4 regions of the Pelotomaculum isophthalicicum JI genome follow, and region 4 is predicted to be linked to each of the others. Evidence: riboswitches for the same ligand, from Rfam matches in the RefSeq annotation. Region 4 holds a riboswitch; each other region holds the start of a gene.
The links. Region 4 has a riboswitch for molybdenum cofactor ahead of L7E55_RS13985 (ABC transporter permease). Riboswitches for the same ligand answer to the same signal wherever they lie in the genome.

Region 1 (7,371 bases), on a different contig from region 4:
GCCAATTCCACCACCGGCTCGGCCATGGTTAACCCGGCGGGCGGCGGGACGGTGGGCTTGGGTGGTGATGCCAAGGTGGTGATCCCCGCCAACGCGCTTAACGGCGCCGATCCTGTGGCAGTTAGCGTGCGCAAGGCGGACACGCCCCCGGCGGCTCCTGCGGATGCCAAAAAGGCCGGTGACGTATTCGAGTGCACGGTGGGGGGGAAATCCGCTTACACCTTTGCCAAGAATGTCACCCTGACCCTCGGCTTCAACCCGGCAGTGGTTGACGCGGGTGAAAGCCCGGCTATTTTCGCCTACGATGAGGCGGCTGGCAAGTGGGTCAACCTCGGCGGCGCCGTGGCAGGCTCAGATATCTCCGCGCAGGTGAACCACTTTGCCAAGTTCGCCGTGTTTGCCGTGGCGAAGGCGTCCAGTCCGGGAACCTTCAGCGATACCGCCGGCAACTGGGCGGAAGCAAGCATCAAGAAACTGGTGGAATTGAAGGTGACCAGCGGCTACCCCGACGGCAGCTTTAAGCCCGATGCCACCATTACCAGGGCGGAATTCGCCACCATGCTGGTAAAAGCGTTCAACCTGGCGCCCCAAAGCGGCAAAATTTTCAGCGATACAAGGAATCACTGGGCCAAAGACAACATCGCCACGGCAGTGTCCCACGGGATTGCTGGCGGTTACGACGAAGATACCTTCGGGCCGGACGACCTAATCACCCGCGAGCAGATGGCCGCGATGATCGTCAAGGCCGCCAGGCTTACCACGCTATATTCCCAGGGAACATCCTTCGCGGACAGCGCGGACATTTCTCCCTGGGCCACCGGGGATGTGGCCGTGGCGGTACGAAACGGCGTGATTAGCGGGTATCCTGGCAATACCTTCCTGCCGCAGGGCCAGGCTACCAGGGCCGAGGCGGCCACAGTGATCATGAACGCCCTCAAGCTGCCCAGATAAGCAGAACGATATTGATAAAAAAAATTGCAAACTGGCAGGAAATTGTTTGTTGGTGTTGAATAAGTATATTGTGTGAAAGAATCTCCGAGCTTGGCATACCTAAGCAAACAAGGTACGGTAGCCAAGCCGTTAGGGTACGGATGGGAAACCCCCGTACCTCCCGGTGCGGAAAGGAGGAGTTTTTAGAAAGAAAGCTTTGTCCTTTTTTACAGCGGGCAAAGCTTTTATTTTTACTCAGGAATTCTTTATACTACTCTCCGAGCCTAAAGACCTAAAGCTTTTGAGCCATGGTTTTCGGCCGGCAGGGCGTACCGGGAAACCAGTATACCTTCCATTGCGAGAAGGAGAGTTTTGACCTGGCTGCTGTGCCGGGCAAACTTTGTATTTTCGCAAAGCTTGCCCGGCATTGCTTTTTAGCGGGGTTGAGATAAATAATTCAAAAAGGGGTGAAGAGTTTACTATCATGGATACAAGGGAAGTGTTATCAAAAAGCATGGAGGAAACGGGTGGGGCAAAATGTTTTCCAGGAGACAACAGCATTAACGCGACCGTGGTTTTCGCCACATCCTGTTCGTTTTACAAGGATGATGTTGAAGAGGAAATCTACCTGGAAGGCGTGCTGACCTGCTACAACTGCCGCTACCGCAGGTGGACGCGCCCCGGATTCAGTTGTTTCAAGAACTTTCCGGTTATGCTCTGACACTTAATAATTATTTACATGTCGAATGAATTAAAACATATAAGTATTAATTAGAATGACTTTTGATAATATGCAATGATTGCAGCGTATTCGTATAATACGAACGGAAGAGGGAGGTTTTTCGGTAAAGTGCGAATAATTGTGTGTATTGACGACACCGACAATATCGACAGCGACTGGGGAACAGGAGAACTGGCGGCTAAAATATCGGAGACCATGGAAGAACTGGGGTGGGGAAAGAGCTACGGGGTGACCCGGCACCAGTTGCTTGTACACCCTGACATCCCGTACACATCCCACAATAGTTCAATGTGTTTTGAAGCCGAAATAGCTGAACCTTATCTTGATGTTCTAATCGATTTCGCTTCAGATTTTTTGTCTCAGGAAAGCGCTGAAGGATCGGACCCCGGCCTGTGCGTTGCCGTGCCTGAACGGTTAAGCAAGCCCGGGCTCCTGATCGATTTTGGCCGCAAAGCCAAGGAAACCGTTGTAAGCAAACAGGAAGCTTATAATCTTGCCCAACAGCTTGGGATACACCTGTCTGAGCACGGCGGCGACGGCCAAGGCGTGATCGGGGCGCTGGCCGGGGCGGGACTGCGCCTGAGCGGCAACGACGGCCGCTTGAGGGGTAAACTTAAAATAAAAAATGCAAGCGGCGTGATCAGCGTCCGCGACATCATCTCCCAAACCTGTGTTGACGTGGTGAGAGTTCTTGATGGGGCGGCGCTGAATAATGATGAGACGGTCAGGCTGGGGAAGACGGTAAAGCCTGTTTTGCTGGAAGGCAAGTTTGTACTGTTTGTATTCCCCGCCGGCGCGGAAGAGAAAATAGACGCCCTGTGGCAAACATGTACCAAAGAGCAGTTAAGAAAATATTAATATGCTGATATATTCCGCCAAGCGGCGCGGTCTAACCCGCGGTCCTGAATGTTATCGTCACAGCTTGGCCGGAAGTGCTCTGGCCGAGAGTTTCGCCGGCCAATGACATCAGCCCCGGTGAAATGCTCAATGTGTAAGTTGTGCCTGGAGTAAGAGGATTTACAGGTTCGATATAAATATATTGTCTTAAGGAAAAATCAACGGTGTCATCAACCTTTGTAACATTTAAAGGAACATTTTCATTGCGTTGAGAGACGAGAGTGAAGCTTTTTACGTTATTCTCCCAGACCTTGCTGTTTACAACATTCTTATCAAATCTCAGGGTAAACTTTGGTTTTACGGGTACATTTGAGGCTCCCCGGACATCCCTGCCGCCTTCGGTTATTGAAATGAAATGCAACGGCTTTCGACCCGGCGCTCCCGGCATTTCTTTACCGGCGCCGGCGGGAAAAGGACTTGTCGCCGGACCCGGCGCCGGTATGTTGATTACCTGTCCCGGGAAAATAAGGCCCGGGTCCGCTAACTGAGGATTGGCCGCGATCAAGGCGTCCAGGGTTACGCCGTATTTTTGAGCGATAAGAAATAAGGTTTCTCCCGCTTGCACAGTGTAATTCAAGATAAAACCCCCTTGCCGGATTGTTAAATGTTGTAATATTTTATGGCAAGGGTTCTAAATAGGTTACTATAACGAAACTGCGGCCTTACTTTAAGGTGAAAAAATTACCCAAAGCTGTGCGGGGTTTGACGGAAAAAGAAAAAGGGACAAACCTCTTAAACGTTTGGATGTCCCCGATGAATGTTCCTAAGAATGTATTCTGTTTACTTGTCTTTGTATATGATGGTACCCACATATTCACCGTTTAAAGCTCTGGTGATGTTGCCTTCTTTGAGGCCGTTGACAATTTGAATTTGTTTCATGTTCTGGGAACGGGTGAGCAGCTCCAGCACAACCCTTTCCACGACCAGGTCGTCCTGGTCCCTGTCCAGCAACTCTTTAGCGCCAATCTTTGGAATGAATTCGGCATCCGGATCTACTTTCGGATTGTTCGCATACAAACCGTCAACGTCTTTAATCAGAATGCAATGCCTGGCTCCAATCACCTCAGCAAGTAAAAACGTCCCGACATCGGTGCGGTTGCTGGGAATGCGGCCTTCCTCCGGCGGGTGCTCCCAGTACCCATACGGCGGCATGCCGTGAATCACCGGAATGCAGCCCTGGTTAAAATAGGCGCCCAGTTTTGGAATGTCGTCGTGTCCGACCTTGATCCCCCCGTGAGGCAGCAGCAGCATGCTTATCATCAGGGCATTTTGCTCGGATATGCTCTGGCCCAGCTTTGATATTATCCCTGTTGGCATACCCAGTTCCATGGCGATGGCGTAAGCGTGCCTGGAGCGGGTTCCACCACCGGTCGCGATGATCATTTTGTGTTTGCCGGCGTTTTCGACAATCTCTTTTATAATCGGCAGGACTGATTTAGCCCCCATGTCGGTAATACTCTGGCCGCCGATTTTAAGCACATTCACGTCGGGCAAGATTTTAAACGGTTCCCTGTACTCCAGACTTTTTAAAAATGTCTTGCCCACGAGGGTCTCGCCCATCAGCTTGCTTTTGACATGCAGCCTTTTACTATCCTTTTCACGGATCAGAGCCATATTCTAACCTTCTTTTTTATTCATTGTCGTCGTCATCGAGGTCATCATCTTCCTTGTTGTCTTTCCCGGCCTTCAGGTATACAACGTCAGCCCCTATGACGCCGGCGATCTCTTCTATTTCCATTTTCCTGATATGCTTTGCCTTGATCTTTAGATCCACGCCCGCCACGGCCACCACAAAATAACGCGGCTGTTTCTCTTTTTCTCCTACTTTGCGCCGCTCACGAACAAAAATTTTTGCACCTGCCATATTATTCACCTCCACTATTTTGGTGATTATCTTATCAAAATATGAAGAATATTGCAATTTTTTACCGGGGAAACATTTTGTAATCAAAATGAAGTCATTTTTATTAAATAGGAATTATGGTTTGTGCTGTCGAATTGAATTATAGATGCAGGTAAAAAAACATTGCGAGGGGTGAGTTTAAATATCTCAAACGGAAAGCACTGATACTGCGGCAGTTAAAACCCCGCGTAATCGCTTTGATCGTTATGAGTGGGCCGGCGCTTTTGGCGATTTGGGAACATTTATACCTTTTGCAATGGGCTATATCATGATAATGAAGATAGAGCCGCTGGGTTTGTTGGTTACATTCGGCATCCTGTTAATTTGTTCAGGGTTGTATTACCGAACGCCTATTCCTATTCAACCCATGAAAGCGATCGGCAGCGCCGCAATCACCCAGGCGGCCGCCATCACACCGGGTATGGTCTGGGGGGCCGGAATTTTTACCGGTATATTCTGGCTGGCCATGGGACTGACGGGGACTCTTGATATTATCTCCCGAATGGTTACCAAACCGGTTGTCAGGGGTATCGTTTTAGGCTTGGGCCTGTCCTTTATCATGGAAGGTATCAAAATGATGAAGTCCGATTTTATCGTGGCTGTTATCGCTCTGGCAATTACTTTTATGCTGCTTGCCGGCAGGCGAATCCCCGCCATGTTTGTCTTAATCATCTTTGGATTAATTGCCGCTCTGGTAAGGAATCCTGAGCTTTTTAAGGAATTGTCCGGTATCCATTTTGATTTCCAACTGCCCCACTTTGTATTAGGACAAATCACATGGACTGACTTCGTAAAGGGCACGCTCATTTTGGGCATTCCCCAGGCGCCGTTAACCCTCGGTAACGCTGTTATTGCCATAACAGCTGAAAATAACAGGTTGTTTCCTGAACGGCCTGTCACCGAAAAGAAAATTGCTGTTTCCCAGGGGATTCTAAACCTCATTTCCCCGTTATTTGGGGGTATCCCCATGTGCCACGGGGCCGGGGGCATGGCCGGACACGTTCGTTTCGGCGCCCGGACCGGCGGGGCTTTGATAATCGTGGGTGTTTTTTTATTGATAACAGGACTATGTTTCAGCAGTTCGGTATTGTTAATATTTAAAATTTTTCCTTTGAGCGTACTGGGTGTAATTTTATTTTTCGCCGGCTTGGAGCTGGCTGCTTCAGCCCGTGATGTGGGCAGGGAAAAGAGTGATTATTATACGTTGTTGGCAACAGCCGGATTTGCCATTTGGAATATGGGCGCCGGCTTCATAGCGGGAATAATAATACAAGAACTGTTTAAGAGAAAGGTGTTTAAGGTATAGGGTTTCAGTAACAGTGCACAACACAATTGGTATATCGGATAAAGAAGAATTGGCTTCATCTGCGAGTAATCTTGAGAAAGTTGCAGAGGCCGTTTAAGGCGCCTGGTTATATAACAAAGGGGGAGAAGCGGAAATAAAGTCACATGGGCATCGTTCCCCCCCCAGTGCTGCCACATTCAATTATTAATCATGAAAAACAGGTGAGCGTTTTTCAAAAAAAGCTTTAACACCTTCCTTGACATCTTCACCCTTACATAATTTACCCAATAATTCCGCTTCGACAGCTAAACCATCACGTAAAGAAAGCTGTTTGCCAAGTTTAACAGCCTGTTTTATCGCCTGTATTCCTAACTGCCTTTTAGACGCTATTTTTTCAGTTAGTTTGATTGCTTCATTCAGAACCTGCCCTTGGGGGACCACCCGATTGATCATCCCTATCCGGCAGGCTTCCCCGGCAGTAATTAATTCTCCGGTATATAGCATTCCGTACGCATTACACAAGGGAACCATTCGGGATATCCGCTGAGTTCCTCCAAAACCTGGCATAACACCAAGGTTTATTTCTGGAAATCCGAGGCGAGCGTTGATATCGGCTAAGCGAATGTCACAAGCCAATGCCAGCTCGCTTCCCCCGCCAAGCGCCGGACCGTTAATAGCAGCTATGGTTGGAATGGGTAAATCCGCGATTTTTTGCATTATACTCTGACCACGGTGCATAAAATTTCGCGCGGAAACCTCATCTAATGAAAGAAGTATCTTGATATCTAATCCGGCAATAAAAGCGCCACCTGCCCCGGTTATGATTACGGACTTAATCTCTCTTTCCGCCAAAATATGGTCTAGAGCTTGATCTATAGCATTAAGGGTTTCAATGCTTAGGGCGTTTACTGGTGGATTATCAATAGTCAATATAACAGTGCTGTTAACTTTTTTTAGTCCCACGGGTTTACTGTTTTCACTGAACATATTATCCCTCCAATTAATCATGAAATTAATATAAACACCGACTCCGTTTGAGTATAATTATATCCCTATACAGATTAATGTAAATCCTTAACATTTTTATCAAGAAGGCTTTTTTCAGTATCATTACTGCAAACTTCAACTTCAGTTAACAATATCAAGCATTTTGCCCCCATAAACGCCGATTGGTTCAAAATAAAAATCCCCACCATCAATACTCTATCTTATATAGAAGAGGTGGGGTTTAAATTATGGCTATATTTTTCCGTTGGTCGGTTGCTGCCGATGAGCCGGGTTTAGGCCTGAATGGTAAGGCTAAATGCTTGGCTCACGCTAACCGACGCGTTGTCTGTTACTGTTATCGTAAAGTTCCAGGTGCCCGCGGTAGTTGGGGTGCCGCTGATCGTTCCGTTGCTAGCCAGACTTAACCCCGTGGGAAGGCCTCCGCTGGTTAAGCTGAAGCTGTACGGTGATGTACCGCCGGTGACACCGATACCGGCGTTATATTCGCTATTCACCAGGCCGTTTGCCAGTGCCGTGGTCGTGATGTTGAGCGCCGTTTGGTCGATGGTAAGGCTATATGCTTGGCTCACGCTGACCGATGCGTTGTCTGTTACCGTTATGGTAAAG
Region 2 (7,371 bases), on a different contig from region 4:
AGGTCGATTCGGATTCCTGGCGGAAGACGTGGGACATCGCACTCTTCCTGGGTAGCCTTGTACCAGCCCTGCTCTTTGGTGTAGCCTTTGGCAACATCTTTCAGGGCTTACCAATGGACGCCCAGGGTTACCACGGGAGTCTCCTGACTCTGTTGAACCCTTACGGCCTACTGGCCGGATCGCTCTTTTTGCTGCTTTTCCTGGAGCACGCAGCCATTTGGGTTTCTGTCAAGACGGAAGGTGAATTAGAAGCCAGAGCCCGGGCGCTTGCGGCAAAGCTGTGGTGGCTCCTGCTGTTGGCAGCCGCGGGGTTCCTGGTTCTTACCGCTTTTGCTACGAAGCTTTATATTAACTTTATGAGCAGTCCGGCCTGCTTCGCGGTTCCCGCCGCTGCTGTAATCGCTTTGTTAGGCATGAAAATGTTGATATCCGGGAAAAAGTCCGTAGCGGCTTTTTTCTCCTCCTGTGTGACGATTGTGACGGTCACTTTCACCGGGGTCATCGGTCTGTTTCCCAACCTGATACCATCAAGTCTTGACCCGAGGTATAGCCTGACGGCCTTTAATTCATCGGCCAGTCAATATACCTTGAAGATCATGACGCTGGTGGTGGCCATCTTTATACCCATTGTGATCGCTTACCAGGTCTGGACGTATATCATTTTTAAACACCCAGTTACGGAAAAAGATTTAAGTGACCCGGATTCCGGGGCATATTAACCAAGCTTTTTGAGGGAGGAATTATTTTGGAATTAAATCTACAAACAGCAGCAGAAGGAGAAAATTATGAGTGGACTTCGATGTATAAGGAATTTCCATGTCCATTATGGTGAAGAAGCTCCAAGGGTCTGTCCAACTTGCGCACATCCACAGGCCTATTTCGAAGTCAGGTTCGAAAACTATGCTGTGGATGGTACATCATCTAAAATGAAAGGACGCTATAATGGCTAGTTAAATAAAATGAGATCTAAAAGGAGGAAGGGCAATGGAAAAACATGTTTGTATTATTGGTATTTTAGTTAATCAAAAATCAGAAAATGCACCCAAAGTACAGCAAATATTGACGAAATATGGCTCATTAATTTTACTTCGTAGTGGAATTCCTTATTCTAAATGTGATCGTGGCATAATAAACCTAACGGTAGAAGCCACTCCTGATGAACTGGATAGTATGAATAAAGAGCTTAGTATTATTGAGGATATTGTCGTTAAATCAATGATATTAGCTAATAACGGGTTAGAAGCCTGGAATTATCTAGAAAAGGTTTTCAGTGATATGGGGGCAAATTTTACAGAACAAGTTCAGTTAGTGATTACTGACATCGAAATGCCCAAAATGGACGGACACCATTTGACGAAACGCATTAAAGAACACACGGAACTCGCCAAATTACCCGTTGTTATTTTTTCATCACTAATAACAGATGATCTGCTACATAAAGGTGAAGCGGTAGGAGCCGATGCACAGATAAGTAAGCCGCAGTATCCAACTTTAATTAACACTGTTGACAAGCTTATTTTGTAAACAGTGATTTGGATTACTATACCATTATTTTGCAAGGGGAGGTGTATTTATTTACCACTACCCATTTGTTCAATTGTTTTTCTATTTTTCTGTGCCAGACTAGTAATGTCTTTAGCAGATTTTGCTGAAAGATCGGCAAGTTTTCTTACTTCTGCGGCAACAACAGCAAAAGTTCGTCCGTTATCCCCAGCCCTTGCTGCCTCTATTGAAGCATTTAATGAAACCATATTGGTTTGTTCTGCTATTTCTCCAATAATAGCAGCCGCTGACTCAATATCACCATTAAAAGCTACTAACTGCCGTAGCTGATCGATAATATAATTTTCTATTGCTAGTTGCATATCAAAATTTAAACGTTTTTGAAAAGCAATATTTGCCTGAATAAATTCGGTATTATTTTCATTGTTACAAGTTTTTTGTAATATTTTAAATATTTCCTTGTAATATATTTGATAGGCACCTATGTACCACTTAGGAAAAAGGCCCACCTCACGATGTTTTTGGCCGATATAAAGCCGTTGCTTCACGTAATCTTCATTAATAGTGTCCGAGGCTAAACTAATAAAATACTTTCTTTGAGTTTCTTTTAAACGATTAACAGTACTTTTGGCTTCTATTAAGTTTCTTAACTCAGGATATTTCAGAATATGATTATAGAATGCATCTACAACCCGATCAGCTTCTTTGATAAAAATATCCTTAAATTTACCCATTAGCGCTAAATCTTCGGTAGTTATATTTAAAAAGTCTATCTGATCATTACGGGAAATATTATTTACCATTATATGCCACCACCTCCCAAAACGTTAAATTGGCTATATATTCGATAAAAATATTTATTTTCCTTTAAAGAATCAGACCTAATCAACCAAGCTTTCCAAGAAATTATATCAAGCGAACAGACTCACCTGGAAAATACTAAATGTGGGGTTGATTAGTCGGAAAGGGCTGAGAGCAATAATTCTGCTATATCCAGAACCATAATGTCACCTGGTTCCTGCCGCTCTGTTTTTTCCTTAAAAATAGTACGACAATAGGGGCAGGCGGTAATAACCATTGAAGCCTCTGTAGCCAAGGCCTCTTTAACTCGATTAACACTTATCGGGTTTTCTCTTTCCGACCTGGTCCAGAAACGTCCGCCGCCGGCACCGCAGCAAAATGATCCCTTTTTGTTCCTGGGCATTTCTATTAAACGCACGCCAGGTACTGATCTCAATACATACCTGGGCTGCTCATAAATATCATTAAATCGCCCCAGATAACAAGCATCATGATAGTTAACGGCAGTATTCCGCGGGTGGGTAATCTGGAGTCTGCCCTGCCGCAGAAGGTCGGCCAAAAAAGCCGCGTGTGAAATGATGTCATAATTCCCGCCAAATTGAGGATATTCATTTTTAAAGGTATTAAAGCAGTGGGGACAGAAGGTAATAATCTTATTGATACCGTACTTCGCCCAACTGGAAATATTCCCCTGGGCTATTTTTTGAAAAAGAGGTTCATTACCCATCCTTCTGGCCGTTTCACCGCAACACCGCTCTTCCTTTCCGAGAATTGCGAAGTCCACTTTGGCTGATTGCAGTATTTTGGCAAAAGCCGCAGCCGCTTTTTGGGTTGGTTTGTCAAAAGTTCCCTGACAGCCGACAAAAAACAAATAATCGGCATCGGGCTTTTCAGAAATGCTTGGAATCCCTAATTCACCGGCCCAAATATAGTCGTGACCGGGTTTTCGTGGTTTACCGTAAGGATTATCCGATTGCTCAAGATTATTAAAAAACTCTTTCATGGCAGGGGGGATATGTTTTCCCTCCGATACGATACCGCGTCGCATATCAATAATTTTGGAGAGATGGTCAATAGATACGGGGCAAGCTTCGTTACACCCGCCACAGGTAGTGCAACTCCAAATAAAATCATAGTGGAAAAGGTCGCCTGCCATTTTTATTGAAGGTTTGTTTTTTAAAAGCTCAGAACCCTCTTCTTCCAGATATGTGCGGATAAAACCGTTTAGTCTTTTGGGCTTTAACCATTCTTTACTACGTTCCGACGGGCACTCCCGATGGCAGCGCCCGCAAAGCACACAGCTAAAGGTATCAAGCAACTGCTTCCAGGTAAAATCATCAACTGTGTTTACACCGCGTACTTGTTTACTTGTTTCCGCCAGTGAAGCCGGCTGAAGGGATCCTTTCGTACGCAAAGAACGCCAATAGATATTAAAAGGGGCAAAGACAAGGTGAAGATGTTTAGAGTTTGGAATAATAAATAGAAGAGAAAAAATCGTTAAATAGTGAAACCACCAACTTATTTCCATGAGAATGAGCAAGGCAGGCGCGCCAAGGAAAGAAAGCCTGTCAGAAAAAGCAACAACCAGCCAGGCGCCAGGCAATGCTCTTTCCATTAATATGGAATGAATGGATAAGTAAAGGAGTTCGCTAAGGAAAATGAAAAAAATTAAAATAGGAATAGCATAATTCCTAAATGAACTATGAAACCAGTTTTGTTTAAAAAGTTTTAAAAATAAGCGGCGAAAAGTAAAACCAATAATCCCTATTGATACCAATAAAATAAAAAGATCTCTTAAAAACAAGAACCATGGATGCTCCAAGAATGTTATTTCCGCTTTAAAAAGAACTATGGCCGCCATGTCCAAACTGCTAAATATTAAAACAATAAAACCCCACATGATAAAACCGTGGAAAATGCCGGAAAGAGGATATTCCGCAATCTTTTTTTGCAGGAAAACAGCCTGACAGAAATATTGCAACCTTTCCAGACGGTGATTACTACAATTTTCCGGTTTTCCCAAGCGAATATAACAAATACGCCTATATATTTGGAAGAAAAAATAACTAGAGGAAATAATTAATAAAGAAAAAAATATTATTACGCGCATATTAACCTCGACACACGACAATTTGTGTTTAAAAAATCATATAAAAAGGCAATTTCCGTCTGGAAACTGCCTTAACTTCTAGCAATTCTTTCATGTCTTTTAATAAAAGACTCAGAAAGAAAATCTCCTTTCCAGACGGGAGGCACAGATGTTTCCATTTGCACCCAGTGGTTAAAAGCCATAGCTCTCGCTTTAGGTGTTTTAACTCGGAGCGCGTTATTAAATTTATTAACTAAATATATTAATAACGTTTACCGTTTAAGTCAACTTGGTTTAATCAAGTTGAGTAAAATTTATCGCAGACAATTTACTGTATTCCAAATTTACTGTATTCCAATGGCATGAACGAAGTCACGGCGATTTCTTCGCGGGTTTTGATTATAACACCCGGTATTTCACAGGTGCTTGGTATTATAAAACATATCGTTTGCGTGAGGATAATCTATATGCTAAAATATTTTGGGAATAGTTAAGCGCTTTGCGCTTTTTTAGTTTAAACATATTCATACTAGTTATATAACGCATTGTATGCCTGTCATGAAGGGGGAGTTTTGATGTCCGGACATTCTAAGTGGGCTACTATCAAACGCAAAAAAGCTAAAGTAGATGCTCAACGGGGTAAACTGTTTACACGCTTGGCCAGAGAAATTATGGTTGCCGCGAGACGAGGGGGTAAAGACCCGGATGGCAATATGCAACTTAAAACCGCTATTCAAAGAGCCAAGGAAGCAAATATCCCGAATGAGAATATTATGCGCGCTATACAAAAGGGAGCGGGTGAACTAGGCGGTGAAAATTATGAGGAGTTTAACTATGAAGGTTATGGACCCGGCGGAGTTGCGGTAATGATTGAGATAATGACCGATAACCGTAACCGTACGGCAAGTGAAATAAGATATCTGTTTTCAAGAAACGGCGGCAGTCTGGGTGAATCCGGATGTGTCGCCTGGATGTTCCAGGAAAAAGGATTGATTGTGGTTGAGAAAGCAAACTGCAAATATAGCGAAGATGATTTGATGTTGTTGAGTATTGAAACGGGCGCGGAGGATTTTAAGGTAAGTGATGATGAATCCTATGAGATTACAACTGAGCCCGGTGACATGATGACGGTAAAAGAATCCCTGGAAAAGTCCGGTGTCGAGATAGCCTATGCGGAGGTTACTAAGCTTCCATTAAACACTGTCAAACTGGAAGGACAAGAAGCGGAACAGATGGTAAAATTAATAGATGCGCTTGAGGAACACGATGACGTGCAAAATGTTTATACTAACTTCGAGACGGATATGTTGGCGGATATGTAGAAAACAACTAAATGAACTGGAGCAGGAGACAAGACGTTTGGAGGTTTTATAATGAAAATATTGTTGCATATTTGCTGCGGTCCTTGCTCAATATACCCTGTTCAGCAATTGAGAGAAACAGGAATGGATATTTACGGGTATTTCTATAATCCAAACATTCACCCATATACCGAATTTGAAAGGCGCAAGGAAACTCTGGAGAAGTATGCCGCGGATATAGGCCTCAATGTTATTTTTGATAATAATTATCAACTGGAGGAATTCTTACAAGGTATTGTCCATAGAGAGTCAAAACGTTGCCAGTTTTGTTATTCAATGCGCCTAAGCCAAGCGGCCAGGGTGGCTAGAAAAGGAGAGTTTGACTACTTTAGCACAACTTTGCTGGTAAGTCCTTACCAGAAACACGATTTGATCAGGGAAACCGGTGAAGCGATAGGGGATAGATATGGGGTCCCGTTTTACTACGCCGATTTTAGAAATGGCTACCGTGAGGCTGTTGGTTTATCAAAGAAACTGGGTATGTACAGGCAGCAATATTGCGGCTGCATATATAGTGAAAAAGAACGTTATTGCCGCGGCGCTAAGACGTCCGGCGGGAAAAAAGCTAACTTGGGTATATAATTGCCATACATCTGACAGTCTGATGGCTGGATCATGTATTTAGAGGTGGGTGCATGATATGTTAGAATCATTCGGCAAGATGATCCTTCTCTTAGGTCTGTTTCTGATTATAATTGGCGGGCTGCTCCTGATCGGTGGCAAATTGTTCGGACTGGGGCACCTGCCTGGGGATATATTCGTTCAGAAGCAAAACTTTAGCTTTTATTTTCCCGTGGTAACTTGTGTTGTTCTAAGTATTCTGCTTACGATAATTGTTAACTTGTTCATGCGCCGGTAGATATAATTCATATATTTTCAGTTGTTAAAGGATATTGGCAATTTTTATCGAATTTACTTAATGAGTTAATATTTAAGTATCGGGAGAAGAAAAGGTGAAATTAAAAGTAACGACAAGGCAGTTCCCGGTTTTTCTGTCGGTTATTTTCTCGCTTTTGCTTCCGGTTGTAGCGGAGGGGGCGCAGAAGTCTGAAACGGTGCGGGTGGCTCTTGAAAGACAAGCTAAATCTTTGAGCTTTATAGCAAATGGTGATTATCAATTAATTGATTTATCAAATAATAAGGTAATAACTAAAATAGGACGCAAGGAAAGCTGGCAAGTGGATTTACAGGCCGGTCAAATAATGTTCCAGAGTTCCGGAAAAAAATTCGGGCCTTTTAGCGGACCAGTCGTGGTTCAAGAAAATAATACGCGTATTAGTGTTATTGCTGCGAACAAAAATGTTGTGGAAAGAATATCGATGAATGATCTAGTGGCGTTGAATGCCTCGGAGGAATCTGTAAACCTTGGTGAAAACACCAGTCTATATGTTAGAAACGACCGGGCTCAGAAGGAATTGGCCTCAAGCAGCGGATTAAACTTGATTTCATTGCTGGAGGGAGCGGAATACAAGCGCTACCGCGGCAATATTGAATTCCGTGTGGAAAGTGGCGGTCTTGTGGCAATAAATGAATTGAACATTGAGGATTACCTGCGTGGAGTGGTCCCGGCGGAAATGCCGTCTTCCTGGCCGGCTGAAGCGCTGAAAGCCCAGGCTG
Region 3 (7,371 bases), on a different contig from region 4:
CATCCGGCTACCTTATATAATTACCGCAAGCGTAAAAGATTTTGTAAAAAATCAGTCATTCTTAACCGGTTTTTTGGGAGAACGTCGTCCTCTACTGGCGCGGGAAGTAGAACACCTCTACTTTAATCTGTTTAATAATATCATAGGCAAGTACTTGCTGACAGGTTTTAAACAGGTAGCCAGTTCGGAGAAGGTGCGTTCCATTATGGTCCGCGGTATTAATATGGCTGACAAATTTATTGAATCATTTGGCTCAACCTTAAAGAAAGAAAATATTCTGATACGGGAATTATGCCTCATCAATGGCGGAAGTATGAGACATGACCTTGCCGCAAAATACACCCGTATTATTGCAGAAGCAGCTAGTTTTGCCGAGGACAGTTTGAATATCATGATAGAAAACGGTTGGTTTGAAGAACCGCCCCGTGCCATCGACCGGAGCGAGCTGACTGAACTGAAACACTAGGGGATTATTTTTAGCATTAAATAGCAGCTTAATATAAAAAGAGCCCGGAGGCTCTTTAATAAACAATAGAACTAAATTTAGAAATCCATAGGTGGCATATGGGTCTCCTGAGCTATTTCGGATACCATGCCTGGTGGCTTCACCGGTGCTCCCGCGTCTCCTGGAGATCCCACTAAACCAATAAACTGCTGACCCGGGCAGGCGAAGCCGCCTAGTGTGCCGCACTGTGAACCGCCGAATTGGAAGGGTCCGCATGCGAATGTGAATGGTCTGCAAGGTTGCCCGAACTGGAAGGGTCCGCATGCGAATGTGAATGGTCTGCAGCCGAATTGGAAAGGTCCGCAAGGCTGCCCGAACTGAAATGGGCCGCAGAGGAATATCGGGCATCCACCGCCAGTTGAGGGGGGACCGGGAACGTATCTACCCGGACAGGCAAATGAAAACGAACAGAGATCCGGTGGCCTGCAGATATAACTCTGACTGCAGGTGAAAGCCGGAAAGCCGGTACAGGCAATTTCTGCTTGTGGATCGCTTCCCTGTTGCCCCATGGGATCATTATAGCTATCCCGAAACTTTTGTGCCAATACCTCCATATTTTCTTCGGTCAGAGAACGTTTTACCGGTTCCCAGATAATTTGGACTCTATCAACAGGGATGGTCCCAACGCCACTATCGGTTTCAAGACGTACACATTTCTGGTCGGTTGCTATTACAGTGCCATTAAGTATTCTTCCGTTGGATAGTTCAAGAACAATTTTTTTGCCTTTATTGGCTTGAAGTCTCTCTAACAATTTTGAATTCACTCCTTTCCATGGATATTTCATCCTACAATGTATGTTTATGTTGCGATGATTTAATTTGTTAATATGTATTAACAGTTTGTAGCAGGAATCTGGCAATAATGGGCGAATTAACTTATTTGTTTTTAAAAAAATATCTCCGAGCCAGACAACCTAAGCCCAAGTATGGGTGCCTGGCCGTCAGGGCGCGTTTGGAAACGAATGCACCTCCCATTGTGGAAAGGAGAAGAGGGCTCTATTTATTTCCGCTTTGTTCCTTCAACATGGGACAAAGTTTTATTTTTTTAAAATCATGGTTTTTACGCTCGTATGTTGTGTAGAATGGTCAAGCTTTTTTTCGAATTTGAGTGAAGGGAGGGCGGAATATCGCAGTCGCGGAATAAACCTTAGCAAAATTAATAATTAAAAGGGGAGATTTGTGTGAAGACAAAAAAATTTGTTGCTCCGTTGCTGGTAATGCTTTTAATTTTTGTTTTGGGTGTATTGCAGGGATGCGGCAGCCAACCGGCACAACAACAAGCCGCGCAGGTTCAAAATAAAGATATGATTTTAGCCACCACAACCAGCACTCAGGATACCGGGCTGCTTGACACGTTAGTTCCGGTGTTCGAGCAGAAAACCGGGTATAAGGTAAAGACTATTGCTGTCGGAACCGGACAGGCTCTGACTATGGGTGAAAAAGGGGAAGCAGATGTTCTTCTGGTCCACGCGCCGAAAGATGAAGTGAAACTTGTTGACAGTGGTGTGGGTATAAACTACAAACTGGTCATGCACAACGACTTTATCATCGTCGGTCCCGCCGGCGACCCGGCAGGCATTAAAGGAAGCAATGCCGTCGATGCATTCAAAAAAATAGCCGGTACAAAGAGCATCTTTGTATCCCGCGGCGATGATTCGGGAACCAACAAGAAAGAAAAAGAAATTTGGACTAGCACCGGAATTAAGCCGGAAGGCAGCTGGTATCAGCAGAGCGGCACAGGTATGGGCGCGACTTTAAACATCGCCAATGAGAAACAGGGGTATACCTTGACTGACAGAGGAACTTACCTGGCGCAACAAAAGAATCTCAAACTGGATATACTGGCGCAGGGCGACAAGTCGCTCCTGAATATTTACCATGTAATGCAGGTCAATCCGGAGAAATTCAGCAAGGTTAATAAAGACGGCGCTAAGGCGTTTGTTGATTTTATGATTAATCCGGATACCCAAAAACTAATCGGGGAGTTTGGCAAAGATAAATACGGTGAGCCGTTGTTCTTCCCTGACGCGGGGAAAAATGAACAGGATCTGGGCAAGTAATAGTTTTTTTGGGAAAAAGGGCTGTATCCTTTACGGATACAGCCCTACAGGTTATAATATGATTTAACGTAAACGCAATTACAAGGGTGTGTTAAAGTGCATGAATGGGCGCTGGCGGAATCAATAGTATTTACTGTTAATGAAGAGGCTGATAAAGAAAGGCTTAAAGATATAACCATGGTCAAAGTCAAAGTGGGTGAATTGCAGCAGATAGATCTGGATATATTTAAGTTTGCCCTGGAAAATGTCCTGCCATTGTCCAGCATACCGCTGGATATGAACAGGATAGATATTGAAATAGATGAGAGTACTTTAAAATGCAAAGTTTGCCGGAATGAGTGGAATTTTCGGGAGGCCGCCGGCAAGTTGCCGGAAGAGGAATCGGAGGCAATCCACTTTATCCCGGAAGTTGCGCATATTTATATAAGGTGCCCCCGCTGCGGCAGTCCTGATTTTGAAATTGCCAAGGGGCGCGGGGTTTGGATAGATTATATCAAAGGGGAGAGGTAATGGACCCCAGGCTAAACATCATCGATAAAAGGTTTGAAAATGTCCAAAGAATAATTGCCGTATCAGGAGGCAAGGGGGGTATCGGCAAGAGCTTGACTGCTTCCACCCTGGCGTTGATCTTAACAAAACAGGGTTTTCGGACCGGCCTGCTGGATTTGGATTTCTGCGGGCCTTCCGACCATGTGATCCTGGGCATTGAAGGAGTTTTTCCGGAAGAGGACAAAGGAATTATCCCGCCGGAAGTTCTAGGCGTCAGGTTTATGTCGATCACTTATTTTGCCGGCTATAATCCTGTCCCATTGCGGGGTGGCGAGGTTTCCAACGCGATTATTGAAATGCTCGCGATAACCAGGTGGAATGAATTGGATTTTTTAATAATCGACATGCCGCCCGGTACTGGTGATCCGGCCCTGGACATTATTCGTTTGATTAAAAGAGTAGAGTTTCTTGTTGTCACCACCCAGTCGCGGGTAGCCTTGGCAGTGGCGAAAAAAGAGCTGCAGGTATTAAAAGAGCTTGGGGTCCCTGTCGCCGGTGTGCTTGAAAACATGCGGCGAAAAGAACACTCTACCGTAAAGGAAGAGTTGAGTAGCTGCAAGGTTCCCTTTCTCGGCTCAATATTGTTTGATGATAACCTCGAAGATGCTCTTGGAGACCCGCGTGAATTGCTAAAAACGGATTTTGCCGCTAAGTTGGAAAGAATAGTGAAAGCTGACTTGATCCAATAAATATTGAACCGAGCTGAACATCATTAATAATCCTAAAAGTATAAGTTTGCTCAATATGGCATGGCGCTTACTTTACTAGCGCAACATACTATCTTATTGTTTGGGAAATTATGCTTTTCGGGTAGATTTGGAGGATTGGCGGCAGTGACACGACAGGTTCAACCGGGTGGCAAGACCGTTTCACGCTACCGTATCGTGATCAAAGGCGTTGTGCAAGGGGTGGGTTTCCGCCCCTTTGTTTATAACCTCGCGCAAGTCTGGGGGGTCAAAGGCAGCGTGTTAAATTCCAGCCGGGGAGTGGTGATCGAGGCGGAGGCTGAAGAAAACAACGTCGCCGGTTTCTTAAGTGAATTAAAAAACAACCCGCCTCAACTTTCCAGAATCAGCGACTACCAGTTAAGCAAGATGCCGCCGGCCGGCTATACTTCTTTTGTTATTTTAGCCAGCGACCCGGGTGATGAAAAAGAAGCGCTAGTACCTCCGGATGTGGCCATATGCGCGGATTGCGCCAAAGAGATTATTGACAGGAAAGACCGGCATTATCAGTATCCATTTACCAACTGTACAAATTGCGGCCCGCGCTTTACTATTATTAATGAGATCCCCTATGACCGGCCGAAAACTTCCATGGCTTCTTTCTGTATGTGCGACCAGTGCGCCCGGGAGTATCATGACCCGGCGGACCGAAGGTTTCACGCGCAGCCGACAGCCTGCCCGGTTTGCGGGCCGCATGTGGAAGTGCTTGACAGTGCCGGGAGAAATGTGGCCGGGAAGGAAAACTGGCTGGAAACCTGCTGGAACATCTTGCAAGATGGAAAAATTCTTGCTTTAAAGGGACTCGGCGGCTATCACCTGACCTGTGACGCGAAGAACAAAGAGGCTGTGAAGGCTTTGCGCCGGCGCAAAGGGAGGGACGCCAAGCCTTTTGCCGTGATGTGCCGGGACCTGGAGACCGTTCAAAAGTACTGCGTGGCCGGGGAAAAGGAGAAAGAATTATTAATTTCCCCCCTGGCGCCGATCATCATATTAAGAAAACACTTGCAGACAAGGCTGAATGAGGGCTTGCCGGAAGAACTCGCGCCCGGTTTAAAAACCTTGGGAGTAATGTTGCCGTACACGCCTTTGCACCTGCTCTTGTTTAGCGGGCCTTTAGATATGCTGGTAATGACCAGCGGGAATTACAGCAACCTGCCCCTGGTTAAAGATAACAGCCGGGCGGCGGGCGAACTTGGCGGCATCGCTGATTACTTCCTCCAGCACAACAGGGAAATAGTCAACCGCTGCGATGATTCCCTGATCCAGGTTGTTGACGGGGAACCCCATATCTACCGCCGCTCCCGGGGCTATGTCCCGCATCCTGTGCTGGTGCCCCGCGGGGAGGATGAGCCGGTCATTCTGGGGATCGGCGGGGAGATGAAGAACAACTTTTGCCTGCTCAAGAAAAATCAGGCCTTTATGAGCCAGTATATTGGGGAGATTGACAGTCTGGAAGGAGAGGAAAATCTTTTAACCAGCTTTTTCAATTTGCGAAAGTTAACTGACGCGATCCCCGAAGTTGTGGCGTATGACGCTCATCCGGGCTACGCTTCCGCCAGGGTGGCCCGCCAAATTCCGGCGCGGGCTTATTTTGAGGTGCAGCACCACCATGCCCATCTGGCCAGTTGCCTGGCTGAAAACGGCCTGGGTAACGAAGAAGTGATCGGGGCGATTCTTGACGGTACCGGCTACGGTACGGACGGCAACCTGTGGGGGTTTGAGATTCTAACCGGGAACTATGATGATTTTCAACGCCGGTTTCACTTGGCCTATGTCCCCCTGCCCGGCGGCGAAGCGGCCATCCGCCAGCCTTGGCGCACGGCGGTGGCTTACCTGCTGGCTTTTCTGGGCGAAGAAGGGAAAAGATCCGCCGGTTTAATTTTTCCGGAGAAGAATCTTGATGTTATTGAAAGAATGGTGGCCGGCGGGTTTAATTCACCGCTATCCTCGGGTTGCGGCCGGCTTTTTGACGCCGTATCCGCCCTTTTGGGCATATGCCGGGAAAACACCTATGAGGGACAGGCGGCCGTGGAGTTGGGGGAAGCCATTCAGGAAACAGCGGGTAATGATGATATGCAAACTTACCCTTACGAAACAAGAGAAGGAATAATTTGGCCGGGTCAGATGCTGGCGGCGATAATAGATGATAAAATGGCCGGAGTGCCGGTGCAGTCGATATCCGCCAGGTTTCACCGGACCCTGGTGAGTATGGTCGGTGAGGCGGTTGAGCGGGTATCCGGCGCTACCGGCATAAAAAAGGTAGCTTTGAGCGGCGGAACGTGGCAAAATCAGTATCTGTTCCGGACCGCGAAACAATATTTCAGCGCTCGCGGGTTTGAAGTGTTGTATCACCGGCAGGTGCCGGCCAATGACGGCGGAATAGCCTTAGGGCAAGCCATGATTGCGCACTGGAGGTGGCGGAAAAGATGTGTTTAGGCATACCGGGCAAAGTGGTGGAAGTAAATCAGGCGGAGAGTTGGGCGGTGGTGGAGAGCTTTGGCGTGCGTAAGAAAGTGGGTATCGCTTTAATTGACGAGGACCTCGTTCCGGGGGATTATCTGATGGTGCACGCGGGCTACGCGATTGGGAAAATCGACATGGAGGATGCTCGAGTCTCCCTGGAGCTATGGGAGGAGATATTGCATGCTCAATAAACTGCGCGACCCGGAGCTGGGCAAAAGAATTCTGTCCAAGCTGGTTCCCCTGGCCCGGGAAGCCGCCCGCCTGTTGGGACGGCCGGCTATATTTATGGAGGTTTGCGGCACGCATACCATGGCGATTGCCAGGAGCGGTTTGAGAAGCTTGCTGGCCGGCAGCCTGGAACTGAGAAGCGGGCCGGGCTGTCCGGTTTGTGTCACTGATCAGGGAGACATAGACAAAGTTATCGCCCTTGCCGCCGCCAGACATGACCTGGTTATCGGCACTTTCGGGGACATGCTGCGGGTGCCGGGGACAAACTCCTCACTTGAACAGGAGCGGGCTCGCGGCGCGCGGGTGGAAATATTTTATTCGCCGGCGGAGGCGGTGACCTTTGCCGCCGGACATCCCCGGGATGAAGTGGTTTTCCTGGGGGTCGGCTTCGAAACTACCGCGCCCGCCGTCGCGTTAAGCGTTGCCGCGGCTAGAAGCCGGGATCTGAAAAACTACTCGGTCTTATCGTTTCACAAAACGGTTCCCACTGTTCTGGAAATTTTGCTGAGTGATCCGGAATTAAAAATTGACGGGTTGATTCTGCCGGGGCATGTTTGTACGGTAACGGGGAGAAAGGCCTTCGATTTTGTCTCAACCAAGTTTAATGTGCCGGCTGTTGTTGCCGGATTTGAGCCGGTCGACCTGATGGAGGCGGCTTATTTGTTGCTGAAGCAGATCGTGAGCGGCCGGGCTGAAACTGTCAACGGCTACCCGCGCTTGGTCCGGGAAGAAGGGAATAATAAAGCGAAAGAAATCATGAAAGAATATTTTAAGCCGGTAGATGTTCAGTGGCGCGGTTTCGGCATGGTTCCGCAAAGCGGTCTGGCGCTGCAAGAAAGGT
Region 4 (7,371 bases):
CGTCCATCCTTTTCCACGACTGTACCGGGGAGCATATTTTCTATACCTACCAAAGACGCCACAGTCCGGCTGGCCGGCCTTGTCAAAATCTCGCGGGGAGCAGCTGTTTGAATAATCCTGCCTTTTTCCAGAACTACTACCCTACTGGCCAAGAGAGGAATTTCACTAAAATCGTGAGTAACAAAGACACAGCTTATGCCGGTATCGCGCAAAATTCGCCCCAGTTCTACTGTTAGTGCCGTCCGCGTGGGGGCGTCTAGCGCCGAAAAAGGCTCGTCCAAAAAAAGTACTTTTGGCTCCAGAACTAGTGCCCGGGCTAGACTCACCCGCTGTGATTCACCACCGGAGAGGTGGCGCACCGAACGATGGATTAAGTGTTCGATGCCCAGTCTTTGCGACCACTCAGTAACTGGTACACGGGATTTTTCCATGGGAAGTCCCCTTACCTTCAGACCGGAAGCTATGTTATTGTAAACAGTTGTATCCAGCAGCAGGGGTTCTTGGAAAACCATTGCCATAAGGCGGCGCTGCTTGATAGGTTTTTTCCAGTCAACTATTTCGCCTTTAAAAAACAACTCACCGCCGGTGGGGCGCTGTAAAAGCATCAGCACCTGCAATAGGGTGCTTTTGCCGGCTCCGTTGGGGCCTATTAAGGCAACGATCTCACCCTGGTTGAGAGAAAAATATTCAATATCTAATATTTTGTTTTTCCCTTTAGTTAGCGAGAGATCTTTTACTTCTATGACTTTTTCGCTCATGAGGTCCGCCTCCACTGTTGTTGAATTGTCAAAATCAGGGTTATGCCATAAGCCAGGGTCAGTAGAATAAAGCTGATTGCCATTGCGATGTCTAAGTTGCCCTTGGAAACTTCCAACACAGTGGCCGTGGTCAGAACCGCAGTTTGGCCTTTAATGTTGCCGCCAACCATCATGGACGCACCCACTTCAGAAACCACGCCGCCAAAGCCAGCAATAACTGCCGCTAGAAGGCCCATCCGGGCTTCCCGCGCCAGGAGAAAAAGCGTTTGCCACCAGGTGGCGCCAATGGCAATAATTTGCAGTCTTAGTTTGGGGTTTAGCTGCTGAATGGCGGCAATGGTAAAACCGGTTACGATGGGAAAAGCAATCAGGGATTGGGCGATGATCATTGCGATTGGGGTATACATTAATCCCAGGAAACCCAAAGGCCCGTACCGCCACAGAAAAATGCTCACCCACAGGCCCACTACCACTGGCGGAAGCCCCATGCCGAAGTTTACAATGCTCACAATCAGCTTACGCCCGGGAAACAAGGATAGGGCCAGGAACGTTCCTAAGGGAACCCCAATCAATACACTAATTAACGTTGCCGTGCCGGAAACCTTGATGGTAAGCAACGTAATCTCAAAAAGGTCATGATCTCCTGTAAAAAGTAATTCCAGCGCTTTTATGAAGCCTTGCCATATGATGTCCATTTCCTCTTTTCAACTCCGTTCAGCTATTTATCCAGGTCTTCCATATTCTTATATTTACAAGAAAAACACCTCCCATCGAGCGTGTCATAAAATTAGCCCCAGGTTCTTTACCAAGGCAATATTAAAAGCCGGCCAGGCATTGCGAAAAAATGCCCTATCCGGCTGACGTGCGAATTAAGCTCTCCTTTCCGCAATGGGAGGCTTGAAGGTTTCCCTTCAAACCCTGCCGGCCAACCACCATAACTTTAGAGTTTCAGGTGAAAAGGCTCGGAGATAAAAATATTTTATTTATTCTAGATATAACTGGTTAAATAAAAACTCAGCAGGTGAGCCCTATGAATTATGGAACACTTTGCCGCGCGCGCATAAAAAACCCCTACTATTTAAAAGTAGGAGTCATTAGCCGCTCATAGGCATCAGGCGAACTCCATCGCCTCTTAAATGATAAAACTATGAACAATGTAAATACATATTTACAATACTCATAAAAAATACCATGGAAAAACCTTATTGTCAATCAACTTTATTGGACAACCAGGACCGAAATATCGGACTTGCGTAAAAGTTTTTCCACGTAACTACCGAAGAATATATCTTTTATCATGTTATCTTTTCTGGGTGTTACCACTACGAGGTCAAACATGCCTTTTTGAACAAAGTTTTTTAACTCTTCACAGGATTCGCCTGCGATGGTATGCGTAGGCAAGTCAAATCCCGCTAAGCTAGTTAAAAACCTGGGCCTGTCCGATTCTTTTTCAACAAAAGTTAGCTCGCCGGCTGCTTCTTGGTGAAATGCCTTAATGTCGGAAACATGTTCCGGCTTTTTAAGCAACTTGACCAAATGACATTCCGAACCAACCATTTTCGCTAACTTGAGGCCACTATTCAATGCCCTTTTTGCTCCCGGCGAACCATCATACACAACCAAAACTCTGTTGAACATTTTGGGAGCCCCCTTTGTAATTCTTTCCCCTTGCTGAAAATTAGTCTAAACAGAAAACTCCACTATATACCTGTTGGAGTTTCATATTGACTTAATAATTTTTTTCAAATAAAATTTTAATAAGCGGATATTATGAGGTGATGGAGCTCACTTATATGCCTTGTCGAGGCTAATAGCTCCTACCAATATTTTCTTATTGGTGGGAGTTTTTATTTTTTGCCGGCTTCGTATATAGCGCCGCTACCTGTTTTGACAGTTCTTATGGCAATCTTTTTTACGAAAGGGTGATTTGTGGTGCTGGACCATTATGTGCTAAAGAAAAATAGCCTTTTGCAGATCCTGGCTGAAGCAGTTGATTTTGCTGCAAAAAAGGGAAACAGCCCAGCCGCTTCGCTTTTAAAAGAGAGTGCGGATAAACTTTCCCGGGAAACTTTTACCCTGGTCATACTCGGTGAATTCAAAAGGGGCAAGTCCACCTTCATCAACGCTCTTCTGGGCGGCAACCTGCTACCGACTGCCGTCGTGCCGCTGACAGCCATTCCCACCATAATCCAGCACGGTGAACAACTCGGCGCCTCTGTCATTTACCTGGACGGCACCAGAAAAGCAATTCCGGTCAGCCAGATCGCCGATTACGTTACTGAAAGGGGAAACCCCAAAAACATCAAAAAACTGCGCGAGGTGCAAATCATTCACCCGTCGGAATTTTTAAAACAAGGCGTCATCCTGGTGGACACACCGGGTGTCGGTTCTGTCTATGAGCATAATACCGACGCGGCGTACGCTTATCTTCCCCATTCCGACGCCGCCATCTTCATGATTTCCATCGATGCCCCCCTCAGTAAAATAGAAATTGACTACTTGAGAGATATTTCTAAATATGTGAACAAGCTTTTCTTCGTATTGAACAAAATCGATATCGCTTTACCGGAAGACATCACCGAGGCATTGGCATTCACCAGGGAGACCCTGTGGAACAGCCTGGGCGAAGGAGAATACGACCTGATTCCTCTCTCGGCGCGCCAGGCCCTGCTCGGAAGAACCGGCGGCGGAAACGGACAGCTGCGGGTGGATGCCGGCGGCATTGAGAAGCTGGAAGAAGTGCTGGGAAATTTTATCCGGAACGATAAAGGGCGGCTGCTCCTGGAGTCTTCCGCCGCCAGGGCGTTACGGACCATCAACGAACTGGAACTGGAACTTCAGCTCTGGCAGCGGGCGATGGACGGCTCGCTGCAGGATCTGGATGAAAAAATCACACTTTTCGCGGCTGAACTGGAAAAGCTGGAACAAGAGCGGGAAGACTCGATTTATCTCCTCTACCGTGAGGTGGACCGTTTGAGCGCTATGGTCGAAGAGGATATTAATGAATTCAGGACGGCTAAAACAGGTGAGCTATTACATCTGATCGAGGAATCTTATAAAAAAGAGTCGTCCGAAAAGTCAGCAAAAGAGTTGACTCATTGCCTGAACGATTTCAGCAGAAACCTGATCCAGTCGGTATTGAATGAAAAGCGCAACGAAGAGCGCTTGAAGGTAAGGAGTCAATTTGAAAAAGTGTCGATGCGGTTCTTTAGCCGGATCGAAGGGATTGTAGATAGAATGATGTCTATCTCGGCCGAGATTTTCGATGTGCCGGTGGAAAAATCATCATCCAGAGAATACATTATGGGTTCTAAAAAATTCTTTTTTCACTTCGAAGAGCACCCGACCTTTATTCCTTCGCTGGAAATGCTGTCTGTCTCCGGTTTACTCCCGAAAGCGTTGATTAGCGGCCACCTTCTTAATAACGCTAAAAATAAGCTGGTGGAATTATTTGACCGCAACTGCGGCCGGGTGCGCTACGATCTGGCGGACGGCCTGAAAGAAGGCGTGCGGGACGTGGCCGGCGAGCTCAGACTGCGCGCCGACGCGGTGTCCCAAGGGCTGCGTACCGCCCTTCAGAAAGCCAGGGCGGAAAGGGGATTGAGTGAGGAGGAACGCCGTGAAAGGGTAAAGATCTGGCAAAGGGATTATAACGAACTGATTAAGATGAAGGAAACAATAAGGGAAATCAACGCCTCGCTGTAGCGTTTAACAAAGAACTTTTCAGGGAAACAAAATCTTTGTAAATCTGGTGAGTAAATGTGGCAAACAGCAGGCCACCTTTTTATCAAAGCACTATTGAAAAATTACTGCTTGAAAATCGTTGCCCCCCATGTATTTACGGTGAGGAAAGCAAGAAAACATACCTGACGTGGTTTGATATCGAATATTATAACAGCCTTCCCACAATGCTTGAGGTGTCTAAAAATGGTTTTTGCAAACAACACGGCTGGCAAATATCCTCACTGGGCAATAAATTGAGCACGCTTAATCAATTTGTTGCAAACATCAAGTTGACTGAGCTAAAAAACATAAAAGCTGTTTTACAAAGCAACAAAAATGGATGGCTTGGCCAGATATGGCCTCTTTCCATTATTTTTTCAAGACGGTCTGTAAATGTCTTCCTTGATATCCTAATAAGATTGCATACTACTAAAAAATGTCCGATATGTGAAACAATTGAGCAAGGTGAACAGATGGCTTTAACTTACATGGCCAGTTTTTTAAAAGAAAAAAAAGGACAGGAAATATACCGGAAATCGCCTGCCCTTTGTTGGAGACACTTAATAGGTTTATTCTACGAAGTTCCAACAGAGATAACGCTTTTATTAGCCGATATTCATATTGAGCAATTGCAGAAGTTAGATAGTGATTTTGAAGAATATTTCAGAAAAACGGATTATCGCTTTTCCAATGAGCCAAAGGGGGAAGAACAACTGGCCTGGCTGAAAAGTTTAAGATTTTACGTCGGTGAACGGTTTAAATAAAATTGGTACCTGATTGAATCAATTATCGGACAACCAGGACCGAAATATCAGAGTTGCGTAGCAGTTTTTCCACGTAACCGCCGAAGAGTACATCTTTTAGCGCAGTATCTTTTTTCGGTGTTACCACTACGAGGTCATAATCACCTTTTTGAACAAAATTTTTCAATACTTCGCAGGAGTCGCCCAGGATGGTATGCGTGGGCAGGTCGAATCCCGCCTGGCTGGCTAAAAACCTGGCGCCGACAAATTCTTTTTCGATAAGAGCTAGCTCGTTAGCCGCTGCTTGGTAAAATACCTCAATATCGGAAATGTGTTTCGGCTTTTTAATCACCCTAACTAAATGACATTCAGAACCTGACATTTTCGCTAACTTAAGCCCATCCCTTAGTGCTTTTTTGGCTTCCGGGGAACCGTCATATACAACCAAAACCTTGTTGAACATTCTTAGACCCCCTCGTACTCTTTTCCCCTAGTTAAATTAATTTTAGCAAAAACTCCCACTGTTACCAGTAGGAGTTATCTGCAGGGTCTAAACAAAGTTTACTATTATATATTTATTTAATTATACACAATATTCAAAATATATCAAACAGATATTAAAAATTGCTTAACAAAAAAGGACAAACTATCATTTTAACCTTAATCTTAAAAACCTAGGATTACTCGAAAACATCGCCAACCAGAGAAAAATTGTCCACCTCGTGGAATACCTGGGGGAAGTTAAACAGAAGCTTTTACAAGGCCGCTTCAATTTGGTTGTCCTTGGTGAATTCAAAAGAGGAAAAACCACTTTTCTTAATGCCCTCCTAGGCGCGGATCTTTTGCCGACTGCCGTCGTGCCGCTAACTTCCATTGTTACCTTAATCCAATATGGCGAGAGGATTAGCGCGAAGGTAACTTTCCTGGACGGGGTTGTCGAAGAAACAACGCTGGATGAATTGCACTTATACGTCACCGAAGAGGGCAACCCCTGCAACGAAAAGAATGTCAAGCTTGTTCATCTTGAGTACCCGTCGCCTTATCTAAAAGACGGCGTCGTTTTAATTGACACGCCAGGAGTAGGGTCAATTTACCAGAACAATACGGATGAGACTTATAACTACCTCCCCAAGGTGGACGCCGCTATTTTTCTTTTATCGTCCGACCAGCCGATTAGCCGGTCCGAACTTGATTTCTTGAAGGATATTGGGCAGTATTCAGCAAAGACATTCTTTATTTTAAATAAAGTTGACTATTTAACTGATTTGGACAAAAAAAAGGCGCTTGAATTTGCCAAGAAAGTTCTGGCTGAAAAAGTTGGCTTAGAAGAGATAAATATTTACTCGCTTTCTGCCAAGTTGGCCCTGGATGGAAAGATTTCCGGCGACGATGAAAAAATAAAAGCAAGCAACCTGCCGGCGTTTACCGCTATGCTAGAGAAATTCCTGCTAAAGGAAAAGGGGCGCGCGGCTATTAACGCAACCTGCAACAAAGGCAACAACGCGGCCGGGGAGTTGCAGCTCGGGCTGGAACTGGAGATGAAGGCACTGGGTATTCCCCTAGAAGAATTGAAGGCTAAGATAGTACTGTTTGACGAAATGGTCATAAATCTGCGTCAGGAACAAGAGGATAACGGTTATATCTTTCAAGGTGAGAAAAGCAAGGTGTACCAGGAGCTTGAGCATGAAATAACCGTGTTCCAGGAAAGTCAGGACATAATGATTGTTAAAGAAATCGAACAGGAATACTAGACTAAAAAGGAACTTTCCGGACGGAAGCTGATACACTACCTGGAAGGTTGCATTGAGAACAGGATCCGATCAGCCTTCGACGAGTGGCAACCCAAGGTAGAAGAGAAAGTGAAGGAAGCTTTCGACCGGGTAATCGCCCGGTTCACCGGTAAGACAAACAGGGTAATCGGCGAACTTTTGAAGCAATCGGCGGAAATTTTTGATCTTAAAGTCGAAGGTTTTGCGGAAGTAGAAGCGCTGACCGAAGAGACCAAGCTTTATTATATCTTTGGCGAGCACTCGAATATGTTTATCCCCAACGCGACTAATTTATATGCGCTTTTTCTGCCGAAATTCATCACCGGTCCGATGATTATGCGGGTAATGAGGAAAAAGGTGGAACGGGATTTGGACCGT

Region 1: linked by a shared signal. The riboswitch ahead of L7E55_RS14385 (hypothetical protein) and the one ahead of L7E55_RS13985 (ABC transporter permease) in region 4 are both predicted to bind molybdenum cofactor.
Region 2: linked by a shared signal. The riboswitch ahead of L7E55_RS10060 (heterodisulfide reductase-related iron-sulfur binding cluster) and the one ahead of L7E55_RS13985 (ABC transporter permease) in region 4 are both predicted to bind molybdenum cofactor.
Region 3: linked by a shared signal. The riboswitch ahead of L7E55_RS13880 (ABC transporter substrate-binding protein) and the one ahead of L7E55_RS13985 (ABC transporter permease) in region 4 are both predicted to bind molybdenum cofactor.

What each region holds. Positions count from the first base shown of each region.
Region 1 is NZ_JAKOAV010000033.1:20,171-27,541, forward strand. Features, by position in the region: gene L7E55_RS14380 (S-layer homology domain-containing protein) at 1-951, shown strand, start outside; molybdenum cofactor riboswitch at 1,022-1,143, shown strand; molybdenum cofactor riboswitch at 1,195-1,314, shown strand; gene L7E55_RS14385 (hypothetical protein) at 1,331-1,651, shown strand; gene L7E55_RS14390 (hypothetical protein) at 1,781-2,530, shown strand; gene L7E55_RS14395 (LysM peptidoglycan-binding domain-containing protein) at 2,562-3,146, opposite strand; gene L7E55_RS14400 (amino acid kinase family protein) at 3,350-4,183, opposite strand; gene L7E55_RS14405 (hypothetical protein) at 4,200-4,433, opposite strand; gene L7E55_RS14410 (putative sulfate/molybdate transporter) at 4,615-5,778, shown strand; gene L7E55_RS14415 (enoyl-CoA hydratase/isomerase family protein) at 5,962-6,744, opposite strand; gene L7E55_RS14420 (putative Ig domain-containing protein) at 7,038-7,371, opposite strand, start outside.
Region 2 is NZ_JAKOAV010000017.1:44,884-52,254, reverse strand. Features, by position in the region: gene cydB (cytochrome d ubiquinol oxidase subunit II) at 1-719, shown strand, start outside; partial or broken gene L7E55_RS17590 (rubredoxin-like domain-containing protein) at 816-950, shown strand; gene L7E55_RS10070 (TM1266 family iron-only hydrogenase system putative regulator) at 985-1,524, shown strand; gene L7E55_RS10065 (globin-coupled sensor protein) at 1,572-2,306, opposite strand; gene L7E55_RS10060 (heterodisulfide reductase-related iron-sulfur binding cluster) at 2,459-4,285, opposite strand; molybdenum cofactor riboswitch at 4,523-4,638, opposite strand; gene L7E55_RS10055 (YebC/PmpR family DNA-binding transcriptional regulator) at 4,969-5,715, shown strand; gene L7E55_RS10050 (epoxyqueuosine reductase QueH) at 5,767-6,336, shown strand; gene L7E55_RS10045 (DUF2905 domain-containing protein) at 6,395-6,613, shown strand; gene L7E55_RS10040 (SpoIID/LytB domain-containing protein) at 6,708-7,371, shown strand, end outside.
Region 3 is NZ_JAKOAV010000030.1:33,604-40,974, reverse strand. Features, by position in the region: gene L7E55_RS13890 (DUF3231 family protein) at 1-466, shown strand, start outside; gene L7E55_RS13885 (LSm family protein) at 544-1,257, opposite strand; molybdenum cofactor riboswitch at 1,392-1,508, shown strand; gene L7E55_RS13880 (ABC transporter substrate-binding protein) at 1,723-2,565, shown strand; gene hypA (hydrogenase nickel incorporation protein HypA) at 2,662-3,075, shown strand; gene L7E55_RS13870 (P-loop NTPase) at 3,045-3,803, shown strand; gene hypF (carbamoyltransferase HypF) at 3,948-6,275, shown strand; gene L7E55_RS13860 (HypC/HybG/HupF family hydrogenase formation chaperone) at 6,266-6,493, shown strand; gene hypD (hydrogenase formation protein HypD) at 6,483-7,371, shown strand, end outside.
Region 4 is NZ_JAKOAV010000031.1:8,008-15,378, reverse strand. Features, by position in the region: gene L7E55_RS13990 (ABC transporter ATP-binding protein) at 1-758, opposite strand, end outside; gene L7E55_RS13985 (ABC transporter permease) at 755-1,453, opposite strand; molybdenum cofactor riboswitch at 1,619-1,738, opposite strand; fluoride riboswitch at 1,837-1,897, opposite strand; gene L7E55_RS13980 (universal stress protein) at 1,977-2,396, opposite strand; fluoride riboswitch at 2,524-2,585, shown strand; gene L7E55_RS13975 (dynamin family protein) at 2,691-4,463, shown strand; gene L7E55_RS13970 (DUF6062 family protein) at 4,520-5,245, shown strand; gene L7E55_RS13965 (universal stress protein) at 5,268-5,687, opposite strand; gene L7E55_RS13960 (dynamin family protein) at 5,947-6,975, shown strand; gene L7E55_RS13955 (hypothetical protein) at 7,084-7,371, shown strand, end outside.